DNA from 3 places in the Isoptericola sp. Y581 genome. Region 2 is predicted to be linked to each of the others. Evidence: predicted binding sites of a transcription regulator. Region 2 holds the regulator's gene; each other region holds the start of a gene.
The links. Region 2 encodes HspR, which represses chaperone genes until heat shock. Its sites were predicted from a motif close to AAGTTGAGTCNNNNNGACTCAACTT; they were not measured.

Region 1 (6,565 bases), on a different contig from region 2:
CCGCGGTGCTGCGGCACGAGCTGCGCCACCTGCCCGCTCCCCCGGCGTCCCTCGCGGCGGGGCGTGTCGCGCTCGTCGGCGACGCCGCCCACGCGATGCTGCCGAACCTCGGGCAGGGCGGGTGCCAGGCGATCGAGGACGCGGTGGTGCTGGGCGCGCGCGTGGGCCCACGCGACGACGTGGCGGCGGCGCTGCAGCGCTGGTCGGCCGAGCGGCGGCCGCGGGTTCAGCGGGTGATGCGGATGTCGGCGCGGGTCGCCGGGCCCACCCTGTGGACGTCGGCGGCCGCCACCGGCGTCCGCGACACGGGAATGCGCGCCCTCGGCCGTTGGACGGAATCGCTCGGTGCCCGGGCCTTGCGGCCCGTGATGAGCTGGCACCCGCCCAGCAGCTGAGCCGCCACCTGCGGCGACGTCGTTGTCCACAGACTCCGAGTCAACCATCTGACGGATTGCCCTACAGTGACCGCGACGTCACCGCCGACAGGAGCCCCGTCATGACCCGCACCCGGGCCATCCTCGCCGCCACCTCCATCGCCGCCGCACTGCTCGTCGCCGGCTGCGACGGCGACGCGCCCGCGCCGCCGTCGCCCGAGCCGACCGCCACCAGCGCGAGCCCTGATGCCTCGTCGTCACCGTCGCCGACATCCAGCTCTGTCGTCGTCGCGCCAGAGCGGCCGAAGGCGATGGACGACGACGGCCCCGCGGGTGCCGAAGCCGCCGCGGTCTACTTCCTCGAGCTCGACGACTACATCATGAAGACGGGCGACACCGCCGAATGGGAAGCGATGTCGCACAAGAGCTGCGGATTCTGTGCAAAGCGACTGACGCAGGCGCAAGACATCCAGGAGCGTGGCTACACGTGGGAAGGCACCCAGTCCCAACCCCGTGTGACCCACACGTATGACCAAGACGCAGCGACGGGGATCTGGCCCATCGACGTCAAAATCACGCAATCGGTGAAGATCCTGGACTCGGCGGGCGAGACCATCCACTCCCCAGATTCCGAGAAGGTCGGCCTTGCGTTCGAGGTAGGCCGCAAGGACGACGAGTGGATCATCGTCGAGGTCGGCCAGGTGGAAGGTGACTAGCGTGCGTCTCTCCGCTCTCATCCTTGCGGGTGTACTTCTCGGCGTGTCCGGAGCGCCGACTCCATTGCTGGCCACCGCCACCGAGGCTTCCGGCGACGAGGCGTGGGGTCTTGGGGATGACAGCAACAACGAACTCACCGTCGGCCGTGAGGGCAGTTCGCGTCACGGCAACGGTGACACGGCGGAGGAATCCGAAGGGCCCCAGGACAAGTACACGCGCACCGACGCGGTGACGTGCGGGACGCTGGGCGACCTGGACTCCCTCAGCGGCATCGTGACCGCCCCCGGCGCGTGCCCCGACGGCAAGGACGTCGCGGAGATCATCGTGCCCTGCGACGAGAGCGAGTACGCGCTCGACGCGCTCTGGGTGCGGCGCGTCCAGGAGGACGGCTCGTACGGCGACGCGGAGCAGCTGTCGGACGACGAGTGCATCACCCCCGCGGACATCGCCGCCCAGGCCCGCCGCGAGTTCAAGTCGATGAAGATCGCCGCGCCGGAGGTGACGGTGCAGGGCAACCCGCCGATGGTGGTGAACGTGCACTACCCGGCGTACACGTCGGCCACGCCGCAGGACCGGCAGGTCACGCTGCTGGGTGTGCCGGTCGTCATCCGCGCGGAGCCGACGGAGTTCACGTGGGACTTCGACGACCCGTACTCGCCGGGCGGCAGCACCCTCACGACCACCGACCCCGGCCGGCCCTGGCACGACGGCGACCCCCTGCCCGACGCCACCTGGGTGGGGCACACCTACAGCCGCCTGGGCACGCCCGGCGCGGACGCCGGCACCGACGTGGACGACAACGGCAACGTGTACCGCACCGGCGTCGCGGTCTCGCTCACCACCACCTGGCAGGGCCGCTTCCGCGTTCAGGGGACCAGCACGTGGACCGACATCGCCGGCACGATCTCTACGACGAGCACCACGGGTCCCACCACCGTCACCGAGGTGCGAACCCACCTGGTCTGCGACGACCTCGAGGGCAGCACCTCCTGCTGAATCGCGCCGCCGGCACCACAGGTGCGGTGCGGGCTGCAGATGCCCGACGCCGTCGTCCTCGCCACCGCGCTCCACCTGGACGGCGCGGTGGCCACTTTCGACGACGCCCTCCGTCGTGCGGCCGAGACCCAGGGAGTCCTGCACAGCTTCACCGTAAGGTGACCGGTCGTCCCCCCCGGAGCCGCGCATCCGCCGGGCGCCCGTCGTCGTCGGAGTCCAGATACCGGACGATCCGCGCGACGGCTTCGCGCCCGGCGCGGTTCGCCCCCACGGTGGAGGCCGACGGCCCGTAGCCCACGAGGTGCACCCGCGGCTCGCCGTCCACCTGGGTGGAGTCCATCCGGATGCCGCCGCCCGGGGCGCGCAGCTGGAGCGGCCGCAGATGGTCCAGGGCGGCGCGGAAGCCGGTGTTCCAGAAGATGACGTCCACGGCGAGCGTCTCACCGTCGGCGGACACGACGCCGTCAGGCACGATCCGCGTGAACATCGGACGGCGCTGGAGCACGCCGCGAGCCTCGGCCGCGAGCAGCCGCGGCGTGCGGATCAGCCCAGTCACGGACACGACGCTCAGCGGTGGCAGGCCCTCGCGCACGCGGTCGGCGACCATCGCGACGGCGTGCGACCCGTCGTCGGGCCCGAACTCGTCGCGCCAGACCGGCTCGCGCCGCGTGAACCAGAAGGTCTGCGCCACGTGCGAGACCTCCTCGAGCAGCTGCACGGCGGAGATCCCGCCGCCGACGACGGCCACCCGCTCCCCGGCGAAGTCCTCGGCGCGCACGTAGTCGGCCGTGTGCAGCTGGCGTCCGCGGAACGTCTCCTGGCCCGGGTAGCGCGGCCAGAACGGCTTGGACCAGGTGCCCGTCGCGTTGACCATCGCCCGGGCGGCGATCACCCCCGACGTCCCCCGACCCTCCCAGCGCACCACCAGGTCGTCGTCTCCTCCGTCAGCGCCGTCCGCCCGCTCGACGCGGCGCACCCGCACCGGCCGCGCGACGGCGAGGCCCAGCTCGTCCTCGTAGTCGCCGAAGTAGGCGGGCAGCACGTCGGCGCTCGCGGCCTCGGGCTCGACGTCCGGCTGCTCGATTCCGGGCAGGTCGTAGATGCCGTTGACCGTGCTCATCCGCAGCGAGCGCCAGCGGTGCCGCCACGCGCCGCCGGGGCCGTCCTCGGCGTCGAGGACCACGAACGTGCGACGGGCCGCGCCGTCGACACCCGGCTGCGCACCCGCGGGCACGAACCCGCGGCGCCGCAGGTGATAGGCCACGGACAGCCCCGCCTGGCCCGCGCCGATGACGACGACGTCGGCCACGGTGGGCAGCACGTCGGTCGGGGTCACGACCACGAGAACGCCGGTCCGGCCTGCAGTCTTCCCTCGCGCCGCATGGAGTGCGCCACCGCGGAGGGCACGCCACCGCGGTCATCGTCCGGATCGTAGGCTGGCGAGGTGTCGGACACCGGAATCCCTGCGGCCCTCTGCGGCGCGACCACCTGCCGGATCACCACTCGCGGGCGCGTCAGCGGCGCGGCGCATGCGGTGACGGTCTGGTTCGCACCGGTTGGCACTCGGCTGTACGTCGCGGTGCGCGGAGGGCCTCGCAGCGACTGGCTCCAGAACGCACTCGCGCAGCAGCGGGTGGGCGTGAGCCGACGCAGCAGCTCATGGTCAGCCGCCGCGACGCTCGTCAGCGATCCAGACGAGAGCCGTCGTGCCGTCGAGGCGTTCGCCGCCAAGTACGCCCGGCACGGCTCGATCATCCGCGCCTGGCGCGCCGACGCTCCCACCTTCGCGCGGCTCGACCTCGACGTGTGACCTCCTGGCACCCGCCACGACGGGGATGATCGCCCTCGGCGAACCCGGAAATTGAGTCGAGGGCGCTCAAGTTGAACCCTTCAGCAGCACCCACCTGGAGGAGGACAGCATGACCACCACCCTGACCCGTACCCCGTTCGCCGACGCCTGGCTCCGCGACCTGTGGACGCCGCGTCTCGCGACCGAGAGCCCCGTGCCCGCGGCCGACGTGTACCGCGACGGCGAGGACCTCGTCGCCCGCCTCGACCTGCCGGGCGTGAACCCGGCCGAGGACGTCACCGTCGAGGTCGAGGGCCGCAAGCTCGTCGTGCGCGGCGAGCGCAAGGACCAGCGCACGGAGGAGTCCGAGGGCCGCCGCATCTCGGAGGTCCGCTTCGGCTCGTTCCGTCGCGTCGTCACGCTGCCGAAGGCCGTGGACGGCGACGCCGTCCGCGCGACCTACGACGCGGGCGTCCTGACAGTGACCGTGGCCGGCGTCTTCGCCGGCACCGCGCCGCAGCGCGTCGAGGTCACCACCGCCGCCTGAGGCGGAGGTGCAGCGAAGGGTGAGGGCCGAGGAACGAGGCCCTCGCCCGCAGCGGAACCGCAGACTCGGGCGGCCGACAACACCGCCGCCTGATCGCTCAGGCGCACGCCCGACGGCGTCCGGTCGCTTCCGCGACCCGGGCGCCGTCTGCATGTCCGGTGTCACGTCTCCGACCCCCACCCCGTCGTGGTGTCAGAACCGACGACGATGAGGGAGAGACGATGTCTGAGAAGAACATCAGCAAGGTCGTGGTGATCGGCGGCGGGTACGCCGGTGTGATGACGGCCAACCGGCTGACCAAGCGCGACGACGTGACGGTGACCCTGATCAACGCCCGCCCGCAGTTCGTGGAGCGGATCCGCCTGCACCAGCGGGTGGCGGGCTCGAACGACGCGGTCGTGAGCTACGACGAGATCCTGGCCGACGGCGTGCGGCTGACGGTCGGCACCGTGGACCGGATCGACGCGCCCGCGCGCCGGGTGACCCTGGCCGACGGCGGCACGGTCGGCTACGACTACCTCGTGTACGCGGTGGGCAGTACCAGCGCCGATCCGAGCGTGCCGGGGGCGGCCGAGCACGCGTATCCGCTCGCCAGCCTGGAGGAGGCGGACCGGCTGATGCCGGCGCTCGACGCCGTGGGTCGCTCGGCCGCGATCACCGTGGTCGGCGCGGGTCCGTCCGGCCTCGAGACCGCCACCGAGCTGGCGGAGCAGGGCCGACGCGTGACGCTGGTCGGCGGCGACGTGCTCGGCCCGTACCTGCATCCGAAGGGACGCGAGGTCGTCGCCGCGACGCTCGCCCGCCTCGGCGTCACCGTGCTGGCGGGCCCGTCGGCCACGGTCACCGAGGTGACGGCCGACGTCGTGCGGCTCGCCGACGGGCGCGAGATCCCCGGCGACGTGACGATCTGGACCGCGGGGTTCCGCGCGCCGGACCTCGCCGCGCGCAGCGGCCTGAGCACCGACGCCGCGGGCCGCCTGCTCACGGACGAGACGCTGACCAGCGTGGACGACGACCGCATCGTCGCCGCCGGCGACTCGGCCGCGCCGTCCGACCGGCCGTTCCGCATGAGCTGCCAGGCCGCGGGGCAGCTCGGCGGGGTGGCCGGCGACACGGTGCTCGCCAAGATCGCGGGCGAGGAGCCCGCACCCGCCGCGGTCGGCTTCCTCGGCCAGTGCCTCAGCCTCGGCCGCAGCGCCGGCCTCTTCCAGTTCGCCCGGCGCAACGACGACCCCGTGAGCCTCTACCTCGGCGGCCGCCTGGCCGCCAGGCTCGGCGCGGGGCTCAAGGAGCTCGTCTGCTGGAGCACCGTCAAGCAGCTCACCTGGGAGGCCCGAAAGCCTGGGCTGGTGCGGTTCCCGTCGTTCATGGCCGACCCGCGACGTCGCCAGGTGCTGAGCGAGCAGGCCGCGCCCGAGCGGGCCGACGTCGTCCGGGTTGCCTAGGTCGCGCCCCGCCGGCTCAGGCGGGCACGGGGTCACGACCGGCCGAGCCTGGTCATCTGGTCCTCGATCCGCCGGAGTCGCGACTGCATCGCGCCCAGCAGCTCGGGGCACCCCGCCCACTCCGGGACCTCCCCGACGGCGCAGGGCAGCACGTAGGCGATGTCCACGGACGACAGGCCCGCACCGAGCAGATGCCGGATCTGCCTGACCCGCAGTACGGCGTCCTCGCCGTACTCGCGATAGCCGTACGCGCCGCGGTCGGCGTCCAGGAGGCCCTGCGACCCGTAGTAGCGCAGCTGGTGGGCGCGGACTCCCGTCCGACGGCTCAGCTCCCCGATCCGCATCCCGCTCCCCCTTGACCTTCACACCGGTATGAACGTCGACGATGCACGGCCCTGCTCACGACGGCCGGTGTCGACGCCGCGGCATACGCCCCGTTCGCGCAGCAGATCGCGGCCGGGGTGGCCGGGTGGCTGCCCGGGTACGCCGCCCAGATCGACCGCGGTTCGTTCCCCGCCGAGATCTCGGCCCTGGAGACCGACGCACGCGCGATGTCGCACCTGGTCGAGGAGAGCGAGGCGGCGGGTGTGAACGCCGAGCTGCCGAGGCTGATCAAGGCGATGGCCGACCGCGCGATCGCCGCAGGGCACGGCGCCGAGCAGTACCCCGTGCTCATCGAGGAGTTCGGCAAGCCGTC
Region 2 (6,565 bases):
GCACTGCCGCCGGCGGCGGTCATACCCACCCGCATCGCCTCGTCGCTGGTGTTGGTGAGGGTGCCCCGCACCTGCAGGCGGCCGTCCGCGTTCACGGTCTCGGCCCCGGTGCTCGTGTCCCACCGCGGGTCGTAGCACTCGGCCGACGAGTGCGGGCCGGCGGCGACGGAGGTGCGGTAGGTCTCGCCGCCGAGCGTCGTGGACAGCGTCCAGCTGGCGCCGCCCGCCGGCACGCGGAGCCCGTCCGGCACCCGCACGGTGACCGACTCCCCCGGCGCCACCTGCCGCCCGGCCGTGCCGGAGCTGCCCGCGGCGTCCAGCCGCACCCCGAGGCTCTGGTCGGTCTGGTTGACGTACGTGGCGTCCACGACGGCGGACGCCGTGGTCACCCCGCCGACCGCGGCGCAGCGCGCCTGGACCGACCGGACGCCCCCGGTGGCTCCCGCCCACGGCTGCGCCACGTCGACGGCGGTGCGGCCGGGCAGCGCGTGCGAGGAGCCGGGCAGCTGCGGCGCGGCGGTGACGGTCGTGGTTCCCGGCGCGAAGGTGCCGTCGGCGACGACGCGCACCCGGACCGAGCGCTGCTCGCCCGGGCCGAGCGGTGCGGCATCCGCGCCCGAGGCGCACGACCAGGAGGTGCCGTGCGCCGCACCGGCCGCGGACGTGCTGCCCGTGGTGGTCAGGACGGCGTCCGTGGCCGTGGTCGCCTCCCCGGTGGAGGACGTCCCGCCGTGGGAGGTGGTGGTGCCGCCGGTCGCCGGCGAGCACGTCAGGTCGCCGTCGGAAGTGACCGGCCGCAGCCCGTCCGGGACAGTCACGAGCACCGACCAGCCGGCAGACGCGGGCTGGTCGCCGGTGTTGCGGACCGCCAGCGGCACCCACGCGGCGCCCGGGTTGGAGAGCACGACGGCGTCCCCGGTGGACGCGGTGAGCTCGGCGCCGTACGGCAGGACGGTCGTGGGCGGCAGGTCGACGGTCTCCGCCGCCAGGTTGTCGGCCCACACGGACGCGCCGATCGGGTAGCTGCCACCCGACCCGGCCCGCACGGGGACCGACCCGGTGCGCGACGCCCCCGGCTCGATCGTGCCGAGCGCGCACCGTGCCAGCCGCCCGTCGCCGTCGGCGGGGGTACAGGCGAGCGCGTCCGCGGCGAAGGCGGTTCCCGCGGCCGCGCCGAGGGGGGCGTCGGGGAGCGCGAGATCGACCCCGTCGGGCATGGCGACCTCGACCACGGCCCCGTCGGCCGTCGCGCCCCCGGTGTTGGTCACCGTCAGCACGAGGGACTGCACGATGCGCGGCTCGAGCGGCCCCGTCGCGGAGGCGACGGTGAGGTCGGCGAGCGGCGGGAACGGGCTGACGGCCAGCAGGTTGGCCGGGCTCGAGGGGTCGGCGGTCGGGGTGTCCACGGCGTCCTCGCCGGGCTCGACCTCCGCCTCGACGGGCGGCTCCCACGGCGCCGCCCACGGCTGGCCCGGGATGGTGACGGCTGCCGGCGGTGCGGCCGCTGGGTCCTGCGCCGTGCTGAGCGCGTTGAGCACGGTGACCACACCGACGGTCGCGACGGCGACCGCACCCGCCGCCGCGGCCACTCCGGCGGTCGTCCCCATGAACGCCCCGGCCCCGGCCGCGGCCGCGGTGCCGGCGGTGGCCGCCGACCCGGTCGCCACGCCCGCCGTTGCCGTGCCTGCCAGCGACGCCGCGCCGGTCGCCGTGGTCGTCCCTGCCGAGGCCGCGGTGGTCGTGGTCGTGGTTGCCGTCGTGCAGATCGAGGCCGTGGCACCGCCCGTCGCACTGCCGGCCGAGCCGCCCGTCACCGTGCCGACGGTCACGGCGCTCCCGGTGGCGACGCCGCTGCCGCCGAGGGCCCCGACGATCGAGCCGCCGATCGGCAGGGCACCCACCACGGCCATGCCCGCGAGCCCGACGATCAGCGGCGCCACCACGGCGCGCATCCCGTGCGCGATGTCGCCGAGCTCGAGCACCAGGGACCGGCACTCGCCGCAGTCGCCGAGGTGCGCGTCGACCTTCGTGACCTCGCGCCGGGCGAGGCCGCCCCGCACGTACCCGCCGAGCAGGGGGTTGACCGCGCGGCAGCCGTCGGTCGGCGCGTACGTCAGGTGCTCCTGGAGGTACCCGACCCGCAGGCCCTCCCGGGCGCGGTACGCGAGGGCAGACACGCCGTTGGGCGTGAGCCCGAGGATCGGCGCGACCTCCGCCGGGGCCCGGCCCTCGATCTCCGTGTACCAGAGCACGGCCTGCCACCGCTCCGGGAGCCCCTCGTAGGCGTTCTTCACCACGGAGTGCTCGAAGCCCTCGAAGGTGGCGACGTCGGTGGAGTCCACAAGACCGAGCGCGGCCTCGAACGTGCCGTCGTCGTCGGTGGGGCGCGTGCGGCGCACCCCGCGGGCGAGGTCGGCGGCCAGGTGCCGGACGACGGTCAGCAGGTATGCCCGGAACGTTGCGTCGGGCCCGCCGCCGTGCTGCAGCACGTCCAGCACGCGGTGGAACGCCTCGGACACGACGTCGTCGGCGTCGGCCGACGAGCGCACGTACTGCCGGGCCACCGCGCGGGCTGCCGGGACGTGCCGCACGTAGAGCGCGCCGTACGCCTCGAGGTCTCCGCCGCGCACGTCGAGGATCAGCTCGGCATCGCTCCGCGCCGAGTCGTCAGACCCTACGTAGACGTCCGTCATGGCCGTTCCTCGCTCCGAGAACCCTGCGCGACCCGCGCCACGCAGACCTCCGTACTTTACGCGCCCGGAGCATCCTCCGGGAGGGTGAAGTTCAGGCCAGAAGCCGCGGGATTCCGTGCCTCGAGCACCATATGAAAATGGGCGGGGGAAGTTCCTTGAGAAAGTGCCCCACAACTGCGTCATGATGAGCCGCTATGGAAGTCCCTACATCATGAACCGGTCAGCGAGCGGGCCCACGGACGCGCCGGAGCAAAGCTCCGACGTCCGCGACCGTTGGCGTGCGACGAGCCTGGCCGAGGTGTGGCTGCGCCCGAACGACTGGTACCACCCGGCGGTCGACGCCCTCGCCGAGACGTTCGACGACGGCACGTCGCCGCACGCCGCCGCCCACCGGCTCGGAGCCGCCCGCGGGGGCGCGGGCGTGGGCTTGGGCGAGACCCTGGACGACGTCGAGTGCCTGTACCGCTCGGTGCGTCGCGAGCCCGACCCGGAGGCGGTCCGCGCGGTGGCAGTGGGCTGGGTGCGCGGCCGGGACGCCGAGCCGGCGCTGGGCGGGGTGCGCGACCCCGCCACCGGGCTGCCGACGCGCGACTACCTGGGTGAGCGGCTGCGGGAGACGTACGGGGCGCCGGGCACGGACGACGTCCTGAGCATGTTCGGCCTCGTGGTCGTCGACGTGGCCGTCGACGGGCTCGCCCCCTGGGATCGCGCGGCCCGGTCGGCGACGGTGGGCCGCGCCCTGGAGCAGGTGTTCGGGGACGGGCACCCGATGGCGGCGCTGACCGACGGCGTCTTCGCCGTGCTGGTACGCCGCGACTCCGGGGTCCCCGACCTGGCGAAGGCCGTCCAGAGCGTCGTGGAGCGCAACGCCATGCTGATGGGACTCGGGGACACGCTGCGACGCCCCACCCGGGTGTGGATGGAGTCCCTGCCGACGTCGCACGCCGCCGCGGTCGAGCTGCTCGCACAGCTGGCACGCTGATCGCTGGTTGAGCCTGTCGATCGCTGGTTGAGCCTGCAGATCGCTGGTTGAGCCTGTCGAAACCTAGACGATCAGCCGACGACCGTCAGTGCTGGGCGTAGGTGAGGCAGTCGGCGTGGCTCTCGTCGTCGGGCCCGGCGCCGACGCGGATCGCCCCCGCCCCGCACTCGAGCTCCTGGTTGTGGACGCAGTCCCCACGCTGGCACGCACCCACGTGGGCGATGACCTTCTCGAGGCCGCCCTTGGTGCTGAGCGGGATGAACGTGGCGCACGACGCGTCGCCGTGGTGCCCGGCGATGGTCACCGCCCCGGCGTGACAGCCGTGCTCGTGGTTGTATCCGCAGCGCTCGACGGTGCACTCGGTCACCTCGGGCATCTCCATCAGCGTGCTCATCGCATGCTCCTCGCCGCTCGACACCGGCTCTCGCCGCCTTCGGCCAGGGTATGACTCGTGCGCGGAATTGCACAGCGAATGCGATATCGAATTTACTGAGGAGAGCCTTACCGAACGCAATTCCAATTAACGAAGAATGGCGTTGCGAAAATACTCTCAGCCGCGACGGGGCCCCGGGCGCCACAGCACCATCGCGCCGTCGGCCGCCTCGAGCTCCGACCGCTCGGCCCGGCGAACGCGCTGGCCACGGCGCACGACGACGACGTCGCCGCCCGTGGACCCGGCGGCGAAGACCCTGCCGCCCGGATGCGTCGCGAGCGCCGCGAGGCGCCTCTCGAGCTGCGTCACGTGCTCCTGGAGGTCGAGGATGCGCCGGATACCGGCGAGGTTGATGCCCTCCACCTGGGCGAGCCGTTGGATCTCCAGCAGGCGCGTCACGTCGCGCTGGGAGTAGCGCCGACCGCGGCCCGTGGCGCGCCGGGGCGTTACCAGGCCGAGGCGGTCGTACTGCCGCAGGGTCTGCGGATGCATCCCCGCGAGCCCGGCCGCCTGCGACACGGTCAGCACCGGGGCGTCGACGTCCACGATGATCTCCTCCCTCGACCAGTGCTATTGCGCGGCGCGCTGCGCCAGGCCCGCCCGCACGTCCTCGTGGTCGCTCTCGGCGGCGAACGCCTCGAGCGCCTCCTTCGCCTTCTTGCCGAGCTTCTGCGGCACGGTGACCTGCACGGTCACCAGCAGGTCGCCCTGGGTCTTCGGCGTCGGGACGCCACGACCCTTGACGCGCAGCACTCGGCCCGACGGCGTGCCCGCAGGCACCTTGAGCCGCACGGTCTGCCCGTCGAGCGTGGGCACCTCGATCGTGGTTCCGAGCGCCGCCTCGGCGAACGTGACCGGCACGGTCATGCGTAGGTTGGACCCGTCCAGCGTGAACACGGGGTGCGGGGACACGTGCACCGTGACCACGAGGTCTCCGGGGTCGCCGCCTCCCGGGCCCGGGCGCCCCTTGCCGCGGATGCGGAGCTTGCGCCCGTCGTTGACGCCGGCCGGGATCTTGGTCTTGACCTTGCGGCCGTCCACCGTGAACTCCACCGTGGCGCCCTGCACAGCCGTGCGGAACGGCAGCGTGGTCTCCGCTGCGACGTCCGCGCCCTTCTGCGGCGTGGTGAAGCCGGCGCGCCGGCTGGTGCGGAACCCGCCGCCGCCCTGGCCGCCGAGCATCGAGCTCAGGATGTCCTCGAACCCGCTGTCGGCGCCGCCCTGGGGGTACTGCGAGTACCGGACGTTCGGGCCGCCGGCGCCGGCGCCGCCGCCGCCGAACATGTTGCCGAAGACGTCCTCGAACCCGTTGCCGCCGCCACCGCCGGGGCTTGCCGCGAACCGCGCGCCGCCGCCGGCCATCGCCCGTACGGCGTCGTACTGCTGGCGCTGCTCGGTGTCGGAGAGTACCGCGTACGCCTCGCCGATCTCCTTGAACTTGGTCTCGGCCGCGTCGTCCCCCGGGTTCTGGTCCGGGTGGTACTTGCGGGCCAGCTTGCGGTACGCCTTCTTGATCGCCGCGTCGTCCGCGTCCTTGGGGACGCCGAGGGCGGAGTAGAAGTCCTTCTCGATCCAGTCCTGACCTGTCACGACGCCTCCTTCCGGGTCATGCTCGTGATCTCATCATCCTCGTCGTGCGAGTGCTGGTTGAGCCGGAGCCCCGCTGGTTGAGCCTGTCGAACCCGGGTTTCGACAAGCTCAACCAGCCGGTTTCGACAAGCTCAACCAGCGGGTTTCGACAGGCTCAACCGGCGACGGGTGTGCTACTCCGGCCCGACGACGCCGACGCGGGCGGCGCGGACCACCTTGTCGCCGATGCGGTAGCCGGGCTCGACCACCAGGCTGACCGTGGCGGTCGTCGCCTCCGCGTCGACGTTGTGCATGAGCGCCTCGTGCACGGTGGGGTCGAACTCCTCCCCGACCGTGCCGAACCGTTCGACTCCGAACTTCGCCAGCGACGCGTCCAGCTTCTCCGCGATGGCCGCCATGGGCCCGCTCAGCTCGGCGTGCTGCCTGGCGCGCTCGATGTCGTCCAGCACGGGCAGCAGCGCAGCGAGCACGTCCTGCGTGCCCTGCGTGCGTGCCGCTTCCTGGTCGCGCAGCGAGCGGTTGCGGTAGTTCGTGAACGACGCCCGCTCGCGCTGCAGCGCGTCCAGGCGCTCGGCCGCCTGGGCCTTGGCCGCCAGGACCGCGGCACTCTCGGCCCCGTCGCCCGCGGGCTCGAAGTCGAGCGTGGCGAGCGGGTCGTCGCCCTCGGAGGGCTGGGCGGGGCCGGCCCGGCCGGCAGCGCGGGCGTCGCCCGACTGCGGGTCGACCTTGCGCTTGTCGGTGAACTGGAATGGGGTCTCCCCCGAGCCCTCGGAGTTCTCCGGGGGCTCGGGGACCGACCGCTGGCTCTCGTCCGTCACTTGCGCTCGTCCTCGTCGTCCACGATCTCGGCGTCGACGACGTCCTCGT
Region 3 (6,565 bases), on a different contig from region 2:
CTCCAGCCGCACCGCGACGCGGCCCGGCCCGACACCGGGACCGGCCTCGATCTCCGCCGCCCCCGGCCCGTGCGGCAGGTGCAGCGTGCGGGCGTACCGCACGTCGTCCCCGGCCACGTCGGCGACCTCGACGCCGTCGACCGCGCGTGCGGCGAGGAACGACAGCACCCCGCGCGCGTCGAACGGCTCCCGCACGGGCAGCTCGAGGGCGAGCCGCACTCCCGCGACGGCGCACCCGGCCGCGACGTCGGGACCCTCGCCGTCGGCACGCCACGCCCGCGGGGCCGGCACCGTGGGCACGGACCGGCGCCGGGCGCGGGCCCGCAGCTCGCTCGGCGTGACGTCGAAGACCTCGACCACCGTGTCGTTGAACTGGCGGATCGACCCGAAGCCGGCGGCGAACGCGACGTCCGAGAGCGGGAGGTCGGTCGCGACCACGAGGCTGCGGGCCGTCTGCGCGCGCTGGGCGCGGGCGAGGGCGAGCGGGCCGGCCCCGAGCTCCGCGGCGAGCAGCCGGTGCACGTGCCGCGAGCTGTACCCGAGCCGGCCCGCGAGGCCGTCGGTGCCCTCCCGGTCCACGACGCCGTCGGCGATGAGCCGCATGGCCCTGGCGGCCAGGTCGTGGCGTAGGTCCCAGGCGGGTGTGCCGGGCGCGGCCTCGGGCAGGCAGCGCTTGCAGGCGCGGAAGCCGGCCTCGTGCGCCGCGGCCGACGTCAGGTAGAACGTGACGTTCTCCGGCTTGGGCGTCCGGGCCGGGCACGACGGCCGGCAGTAGATGCCCGTCGTGCGCACCGCGGTGAAGAACTGCCCGTCGAACCGCGTGTCGCGCGCGGCGATGGCGCGGTACCGCTCGGCGAAGACCTGCGGGTCGTCTGCCGTCGCGCGGGGGTGGGCTGTCGTGGTCATGACCCCATCCTCACGCCCGGCACCGGCGGGGGCTAGCGGGAATCGGACACGACGGAGACCGCCGCTCGGCCCCCCGCTGCCGAACAGGCGGTTGACACCGTGATGGGGCCGTCTTCGGACGCATCACGGTGTCAACCGCCTGTTCGGCGAGCTAGGGGAGCTCGTCGACCCAGTCGAGGACGGCGGCGAGGTAGGTGTCGCGGGCGGGCTCGGGCGACAGGGCGAGGTCGTGCGCGCCGCCGGGGATGATGCGGAGGGTGACGTCCGTGCCCAGGCGCGGCGCCCGCTCGCGGATGTGCTCGACGTCGAGCACGGAGTCGGTGGTGACCAGCTCAGGGTGCCACGCCCGGGCAGGGCCGGAACGGTTCGAGGAGAGCGCCAGCACCGGGATCGTCAGGTCCAGACCGCGGCCCACCCGCCGGTGCGCGCGACGCACCGAGCGGAGCCAGCCCGCGCGCGCAGGGAAGCCGTGGTGCGGCTTCCAAGCGAGGTCGAAGTCCCACTCGCCACCCGACTCGTGGTGCAGTGCCGGCCCGTAGTGCTCCCCGGGCGAGCCGACGACGAGCCGCGGCGCGAACCTCCCGACGACGTCGATCGCCCACGTCACGGGTCCGCGCTTCAGCCAGCCCTCGTTGAGCTCGAGCCAGGGGCTGTTGAGCACCAGCGCGTCCGCCCGCCCGGGGCGGGCGGACGCCCACAACGGGGCGATCAGGCCGCCCGTCGAATGCCCCAGCACGACCAGCCGCTCGTGGCCCGCCGCCCGGACGGCGTCGGCCGCGGCGTCGAGGTCCTGGGCGTACAGCGCGAGGTCGGTCACGAGGTTCGGGTCGTGCCCCGCGGCCGTGTGCGCGGCCAGCGCCCGCCCGTGGCCGCGCAGGTCGACGGCGTAGAACGCGGGGCCACGGTCGGCGACCGCGCGCGCCACGTGCGGGTGGAAGAAGTAGTCGACGAAGCCGTTCACGTACAGGACGGCGGTCCGGGCGGGCGGGGTGCCGGTGTCGCTGCCCGGGGTGGACGGGACGTGCCGCACCAGCACGGCCTCGGCGCCGCCCGGGAGCGGCAGGCTGCGGGCCTCGAAGTCCGCGCCGAGGACGTCGGCTCGCCACGCCCCGACGGCGCCGGCGGCGCCGCGCGCGTCAGGCACCCTGGGGCGGGTCGGTCGGGCGGCGCTCGGTGTCGGGGCCGTCGGTGTCGGGGCCGTCGGCGCGCGTCTCCGGCTCGATGGGCTGGGTCGGCTGGCTCGGCTCGAGCGGCTCGGCGACCGGGCCGGTGGTCGGCCCGGACGGCGCGGGCGAGTCGGGGGCGGGCTCGGGTTCCAGAGGTTCCGCGACGGGGCCGGTGCCGGGCTCGGCCCCGGGCTGGGCGGTCGGCGCCGCAGCCGCCGGGGGCGCGCCGAACACCTGCTCCTCCGGCGTCGGGCCGGCTCCGGGCGCTGGGCCGGCTCCGGGCGTCGGGCCGGCTCCGGGCGTCGGGCCGGCTCCGGGCGCGGTGCCCGCAGCGAGGGCGGAGTCGCCGGTGACGGCGGTGGAACGGCGGTTGTTCCGCACGACGAACCAGACGATGAGGCCGATGACGATCGGCCCCACGACGAGCCCGACGATCCACCACGGGAAGTCGCCCGCGCCGGGCTCGGCCGCGCCCCGGGCGTGGATCTCGGTGGTCTCGCCGAACGCGGGCGTCCAGGTGACGGTGCTGCCGTCGACCGTGCCGTTGGTGTCGCCCACCGCGCCGGGGAACGTGACCGAGATCTGCACGTCGAACGAGTCCATGACGCCCTCGGGCAGCGAGCCCATCTGGTCGGCGCCCTCGGACAGGTCCATGGTGCCGTCCACCACGTACTCGTCGCCGTCGCGGGTGACGCTCAGCTGCTCGCCGGTGGCGCCGCCGGAGTCGAACTCCTCGAGCGGGATGTCGGCGAAGGTGATCTGGGTGCCGGTGTACTCGTCGTCGGAGTACGGCTCATGGGTGGCGCCCTCGGGCAGGTCCTGCTGGAGCTCGCTCCCGGCCTGGTCCCAGAGCTCGCTGGGCTCCATGCCCATGGTCTCGGCCAGCTGGTTGGAGAAGGCCATGATCATGGTGCCGGAGACGCTGTCGTCCTCGGACAGCGTGAGGTCCATGTCGACTTTTTCATGCAGCCGGCGAGGGCGAGGAGGCCGACGGCGGCGAGCGTCGCCGCGATCGCGGTGCGGAGACGGCGGCGGCCGCCGGTTCGAGTGGTCACCGCCCCAGCATCCCCTAGCCGTGGGCGGCGAGCCACCGGGCTCGACCAGCGCACACGCTGGCGGTTGCGACCAAAGTTGAGCGGAATAGACTCAACTTTGGAGGCGTTCCCCGAACAGACGTTTTCCCTGTCATCACGGAGGTCCCATGGACATCAAGCTCACGACCATGTCGCAGCAGGCGCTCGGCGACGCCGTGCAGTCGGCGTCGGCGGCGGGCAATCCCCAGCTCGAGCCCGTGCACCTGCTGTCCGCCCTGTTGCAGCAGCAGGGCGGCGTCGCTGCCGGCCTGCTCGATGCCGTCGGCGCCAACGCGCAGCAGATCGGCCAGCGCACGCGGGCCGCCCTCGTCGCGCTCCCGCAGGTCAGCGGCTCCGCCGTCGCCCAGCCCTCGCCGTCGCGCGCCATGAGCGCGGTGCTCGAGAACGCCGGCAAGGAGGCCGAGTCCCTCGGCGACGAGTACGTCTCGACCGAGCACCTCCTCATCGGGGTGGCGGCCGGGCAGTCGCCCGCGGCGCAGGCGCTCACCGAGGCGGGCGCCACCGCCGACGCTCTGCGTGCCGCGCTCCCCGCCGTCCGCGGGTCGAGCCGCGTCACAAGCCCCAACCCCGAGGGCACGTACAAGGCGCTGGAGCAGTACGGCACCGACCTCACGCAGGCTGCGCGCGACGGCCGGCTCGACCCGGTCATCGGGCGCGACGCCGAGATCCGCCGCGTGGTGCAGGTGCTGAGCCGTCGCACCAAGAACAACCCCGTGCTCATCGGCGAGCCCGGCGTCGGCAAGACCGCCGTCGTCGAAGGGCTGGCCCAGCGGATCGTGGCCGGCGACGTGCCCGAGTCGCTGCGTGACAAGCGCCTCGTCGCCCTCGACCTGCCGAGCATGGTCGCGGGCGCCAAGTACCGCGGCGAGTTCGAGGAGCGGCTCAAGGCCGTGCTCGAGGAGATCACCTCGTCGGACGGCGAGGTCGTGACCTTCATCGACGAGCTGCACACCGTCGTCGGAGCGGGCGCCGGTGGCGAGGGCGCGATGGACGCCGGCAACATGCTCAAGCCCATGCTCGCGCGCGGCGAGCTGCGGATGGTCGGCGCCACGACGCTCGACGAGTTCCGCGAGCACATCGAGAAGGACCCGGCCCTGGAGCGGCGCTTCCAGCAGGTCTTCGTGGGCGAGCCGTCCGTGGAAGACACGGTCGCCATCCTGCGCGGGCTCAAGGAGCGGTACGAGGCGCACCACAAGGTGACGATCGCCGACTCGGCCCTGGTCGCCGCCGCCGCGCTGTCCGACCGGTACATCACCGGCCGCCAGCTCCCGGACAAGGCGATCGACCTCGTCGACGAGGCCGCGTCGCGGCTGCGCATGGAGATGGACAGCTCGCCGATCGAGATCGACGAGCTGCAGCGCGCCGTCACGCGCCTCGAGATGGAGGAGGTCGTGCTCAAGGACGCCGAGAGCACCGGCGACGCGGCGTCGCGCGAGCGGCTGGAGAAGCTGCGCGCCGACCTCGCCGACCGTCGCGAGGAGCTCGCCGCGCTCACGGCGCGGTGGGAGTCGGAGAAGGCCGGCCACAACCGGGTCGGCGACCTGCGCGCCCGCATCGACGAGCTGCGCACCGAGTCCGACCGGCTGCAGCGCGAGGGCGACCTCGAGGGCGCGGCCCGCATCCTGTACGGCGAGATCCCGCAGGTCGAGCGCGAGCTCGACGCGGCCGAGCGCGCCGAGGCGGAGTCGTCGGTCGGGGCTGCCGAGACCGAGGAGCAGGGTTTCGACCAGCTCAACCCGCAAGGTCCGATGATCGCCGACAAGGTCGGCGCGGACGAGATCGCCGAGGTGGTCTCCGCCTGGACCGGCATCCCGGCCGGGCGCATGCTGCAGGGCGAGTCCGAGAAGCTCCTCCACATGGAGGACGTCATCGGCGCGCGGCTCATCGGCCAGAAGGCGGCCGTGCGCATGGTCTCCGACGCGGTGCGGCGCTCGCGGGCCGGCGTCTCCGACCCCGACCGGCCCACCGGGTCGTTCCTCTTCCTCGGCCCCACGGGCGTGGGCAAGACGGAGCTCGCCAAGTCGCTGGCGGACTTCCTGTTCGACGACGAGCGCGCCATGGTGCGCATTGACATGTCGGAGTACTCCGAGAAGCACTCGGTGTCCCGGCTGGTCGGCGCGCCCCCCGGGTACGTCGGCTACGAGGAGGGCGGCCAGCTCACGGAGGCCGTGCGGCGCCGGCCCTACTCCGTCGTCCTGCTGGACGAGGTGGAGAAGGCCCACCCCGAGGTCTTCGACATCCTGCTGCAGGTGCTCGACGACGGCCGCCTCACCGACGGCCAGGGCCGCACCGTCGACTTCCGCAACGTCATCCTGGTGCTGACGTCGAACCTGGGCTCGCAGTTCCTCGTGGACCCGGCCCTGGACGACGCCGCCCGGCGCGAGGCCGTCATGGCGGCCGTGCGCGCGTCGTTCAAGCCGGAGTTCCTCAACCGGCTCGACGACGTGGTGATCTTCGACGCCTTGAGCGTCGAGGAGCTCGGCGAGATCGTCGACCTGCAGGTCGCGGCGTTCGCCCAGCGGCTGGCCGACCGGCGCATCACGGTGGACGTCACGCCCGCCGCGCGGGAGTGGCTGGCGCTCGAGGGGTTCGACCCCGCGTACGGCGCCCGCCCGCTGCGCCGACTGGTGCAGCGCGAGATCGGCGACCGGCTGGCCAAGGAGCTGCTCGCGGGCACGGTGTCCGACGGCAGCACGGTGGTCGTGGACCGGGCGCCCGACGCCGCTGGCCTCGTGGTGACCGTCCTCTGACGCCGAGATAGAGAAGCTGGTTCGCCGAGATAGAGAAGCTCGAAGGACGCCGCGATCTGTCGCGGCGTCCTTCGAGCTTCTCTATCTCGGCGAACCAGCTTGTCTATCTCGGCGAGAAGGTCAGATCGCCTTGCTGCTGACGCGGATGAACTTGGGGCTGCTCTGCCAGATCGAGCGCTTGACCACGCCGACCCCCGGGCGGGCGGCGTCGATCTGCTTGCCGTTGCCGACGTAGATGGCGACGTGCCCGGGGGACCAGATGAGGTCACCGGGCTTGGCCTTGCTCCGCGAGATGACCTTGCCGACGTTCCTCTGGGCGGAGGACGTCCGCGGGAGCTTCTTGCCGATCGCCTTCTTGTACACGTACGAGGTGAGACCGGAGCAGTCGAAGGAGTTCGGGCCGGCGGCGCCGGACACGTAGCGCTTGCCGACCTGCTTCTTGGCGAGCGCCACGACGGACGACCCGGTCTTCTTGGTCACGCCGGTGGTGCGCGACGACTTGTTCGCGAGGTTGTTCGACGTCGGGTAGACGACGATGCGTACCCGGTTCTTGCCCGACTTGTACGTGGACCAGTACGGCTTGAACGTCGACTTGCCGCTGTGCAGCTTCCTGGTCGAGACGACCTTGCCGTTCAGCACCAGCTTGGCG

Region 1: AC1C2W_RS14570 (Hsp20/alpha crystallin family protein) is a predicted target of HspR. The motif match lies at 3,946-3,970, and genes of this name have one in related genera.
Region 3: clpB (ATP-dependent chaperone ClpB) is a predicted target of HspR. The motif match lies at 3,201-3,225, and genes of this name have one in related genera.

The regions. Positions count from the first base shown of each region.
Region 1 is NZ_JCAIUK010000007.1:157,451-164,015, reverse strand. Features, by position in the region: gene AC1C2W_RS14600 (FAD-dependent monooxygenase) at 1-395, shown strand, start outside; gene AC1C2W_RS14595 (DUF6318 family protein) at 497-1,090, shown strand; gene AC1C2W_RS14590 (hypothetical protein) at 1,092-2,087, shown strand; gene AC1C2W_RS14585 (hypothetical protein) at 2,127-2,249, shown strand; gene AC1C2W_RS14580 (FAD-dependent oxidoreductase) at 2,236-3,408, opposite strand; gene AC1C2W_RS14575 (nitroreductase/quinone reductase family protein) at 3,532-3,897, shown strand; gene AC1C2W_RS14570 (Hsp20/alpha crystallin family protein) at 4,007-4,423, shown strand; gene AC1C2W_RS14565 (NAD(P)/FAD-dependent oxidoreductase) at 4,645-5,868, shown strand; gene AC1C2W_RS14560 (MerR family transcriptional regulator) at 5,901-6,212, opposite strand; gene AC1C2W_RS14555 (class I SAM-dependent methyltransferase) at 6,264-6,565, shown strand, end outside.
Region 2 is NZ_JCAIUK010000010.1:65,389-71,953, reverse strand. Features, by position in the region: gene AC1C2W_RS18150 (sigma-70 family RNA polymerase sigma factor) at 1-2,693, opposite strand, end outside; gene AC1C2W_RS18145 (hypothetical protein) at 2,905-3,675, shown strand; gene AC1C2W_RS18140 (DUF1540 domain-containing protein) at 3,761-4,069, opposite strand; gene AC1C2W_RS18135 (heat shock protein transcriptional repressor HspR) at 4,226-4,657, opposite strand; gene AC1C2W_RS18130 (DnaJ C-terminal domain-containing protein) at 4,679-5,698, opposite strand; gene grpE (nucleotide exchange factor GrpE) at 5,872-6,516, opposite strand; gene dnaK (molecular chaperone DnaK) at 6,513-6,565, opposite strand, start outside.
Region 3 is NZ_JCAIUK010000005.1:278,209-284,773, reverse strand. Features, by position in the region: gene AC1C2W_RS11790 (AlkA N-terminal domain-containing protein) at 1-906, opposite strand, end outside; gene AC1C2W_RS11785 (alpha/beta hydrolase) at 1,058-2,050, opposite strand; gene AC1C2W_RS11780 (LppM family (lipo)protein) at 2,043-3,023, opposite strand; gene clpB (ATP-dependent chaperone ClpB) at 3,274-5,916, shown strand; gene AC1C2W_RS11770 (C40 family peptidase) at 6,037-6,565, opposite strand, start outside.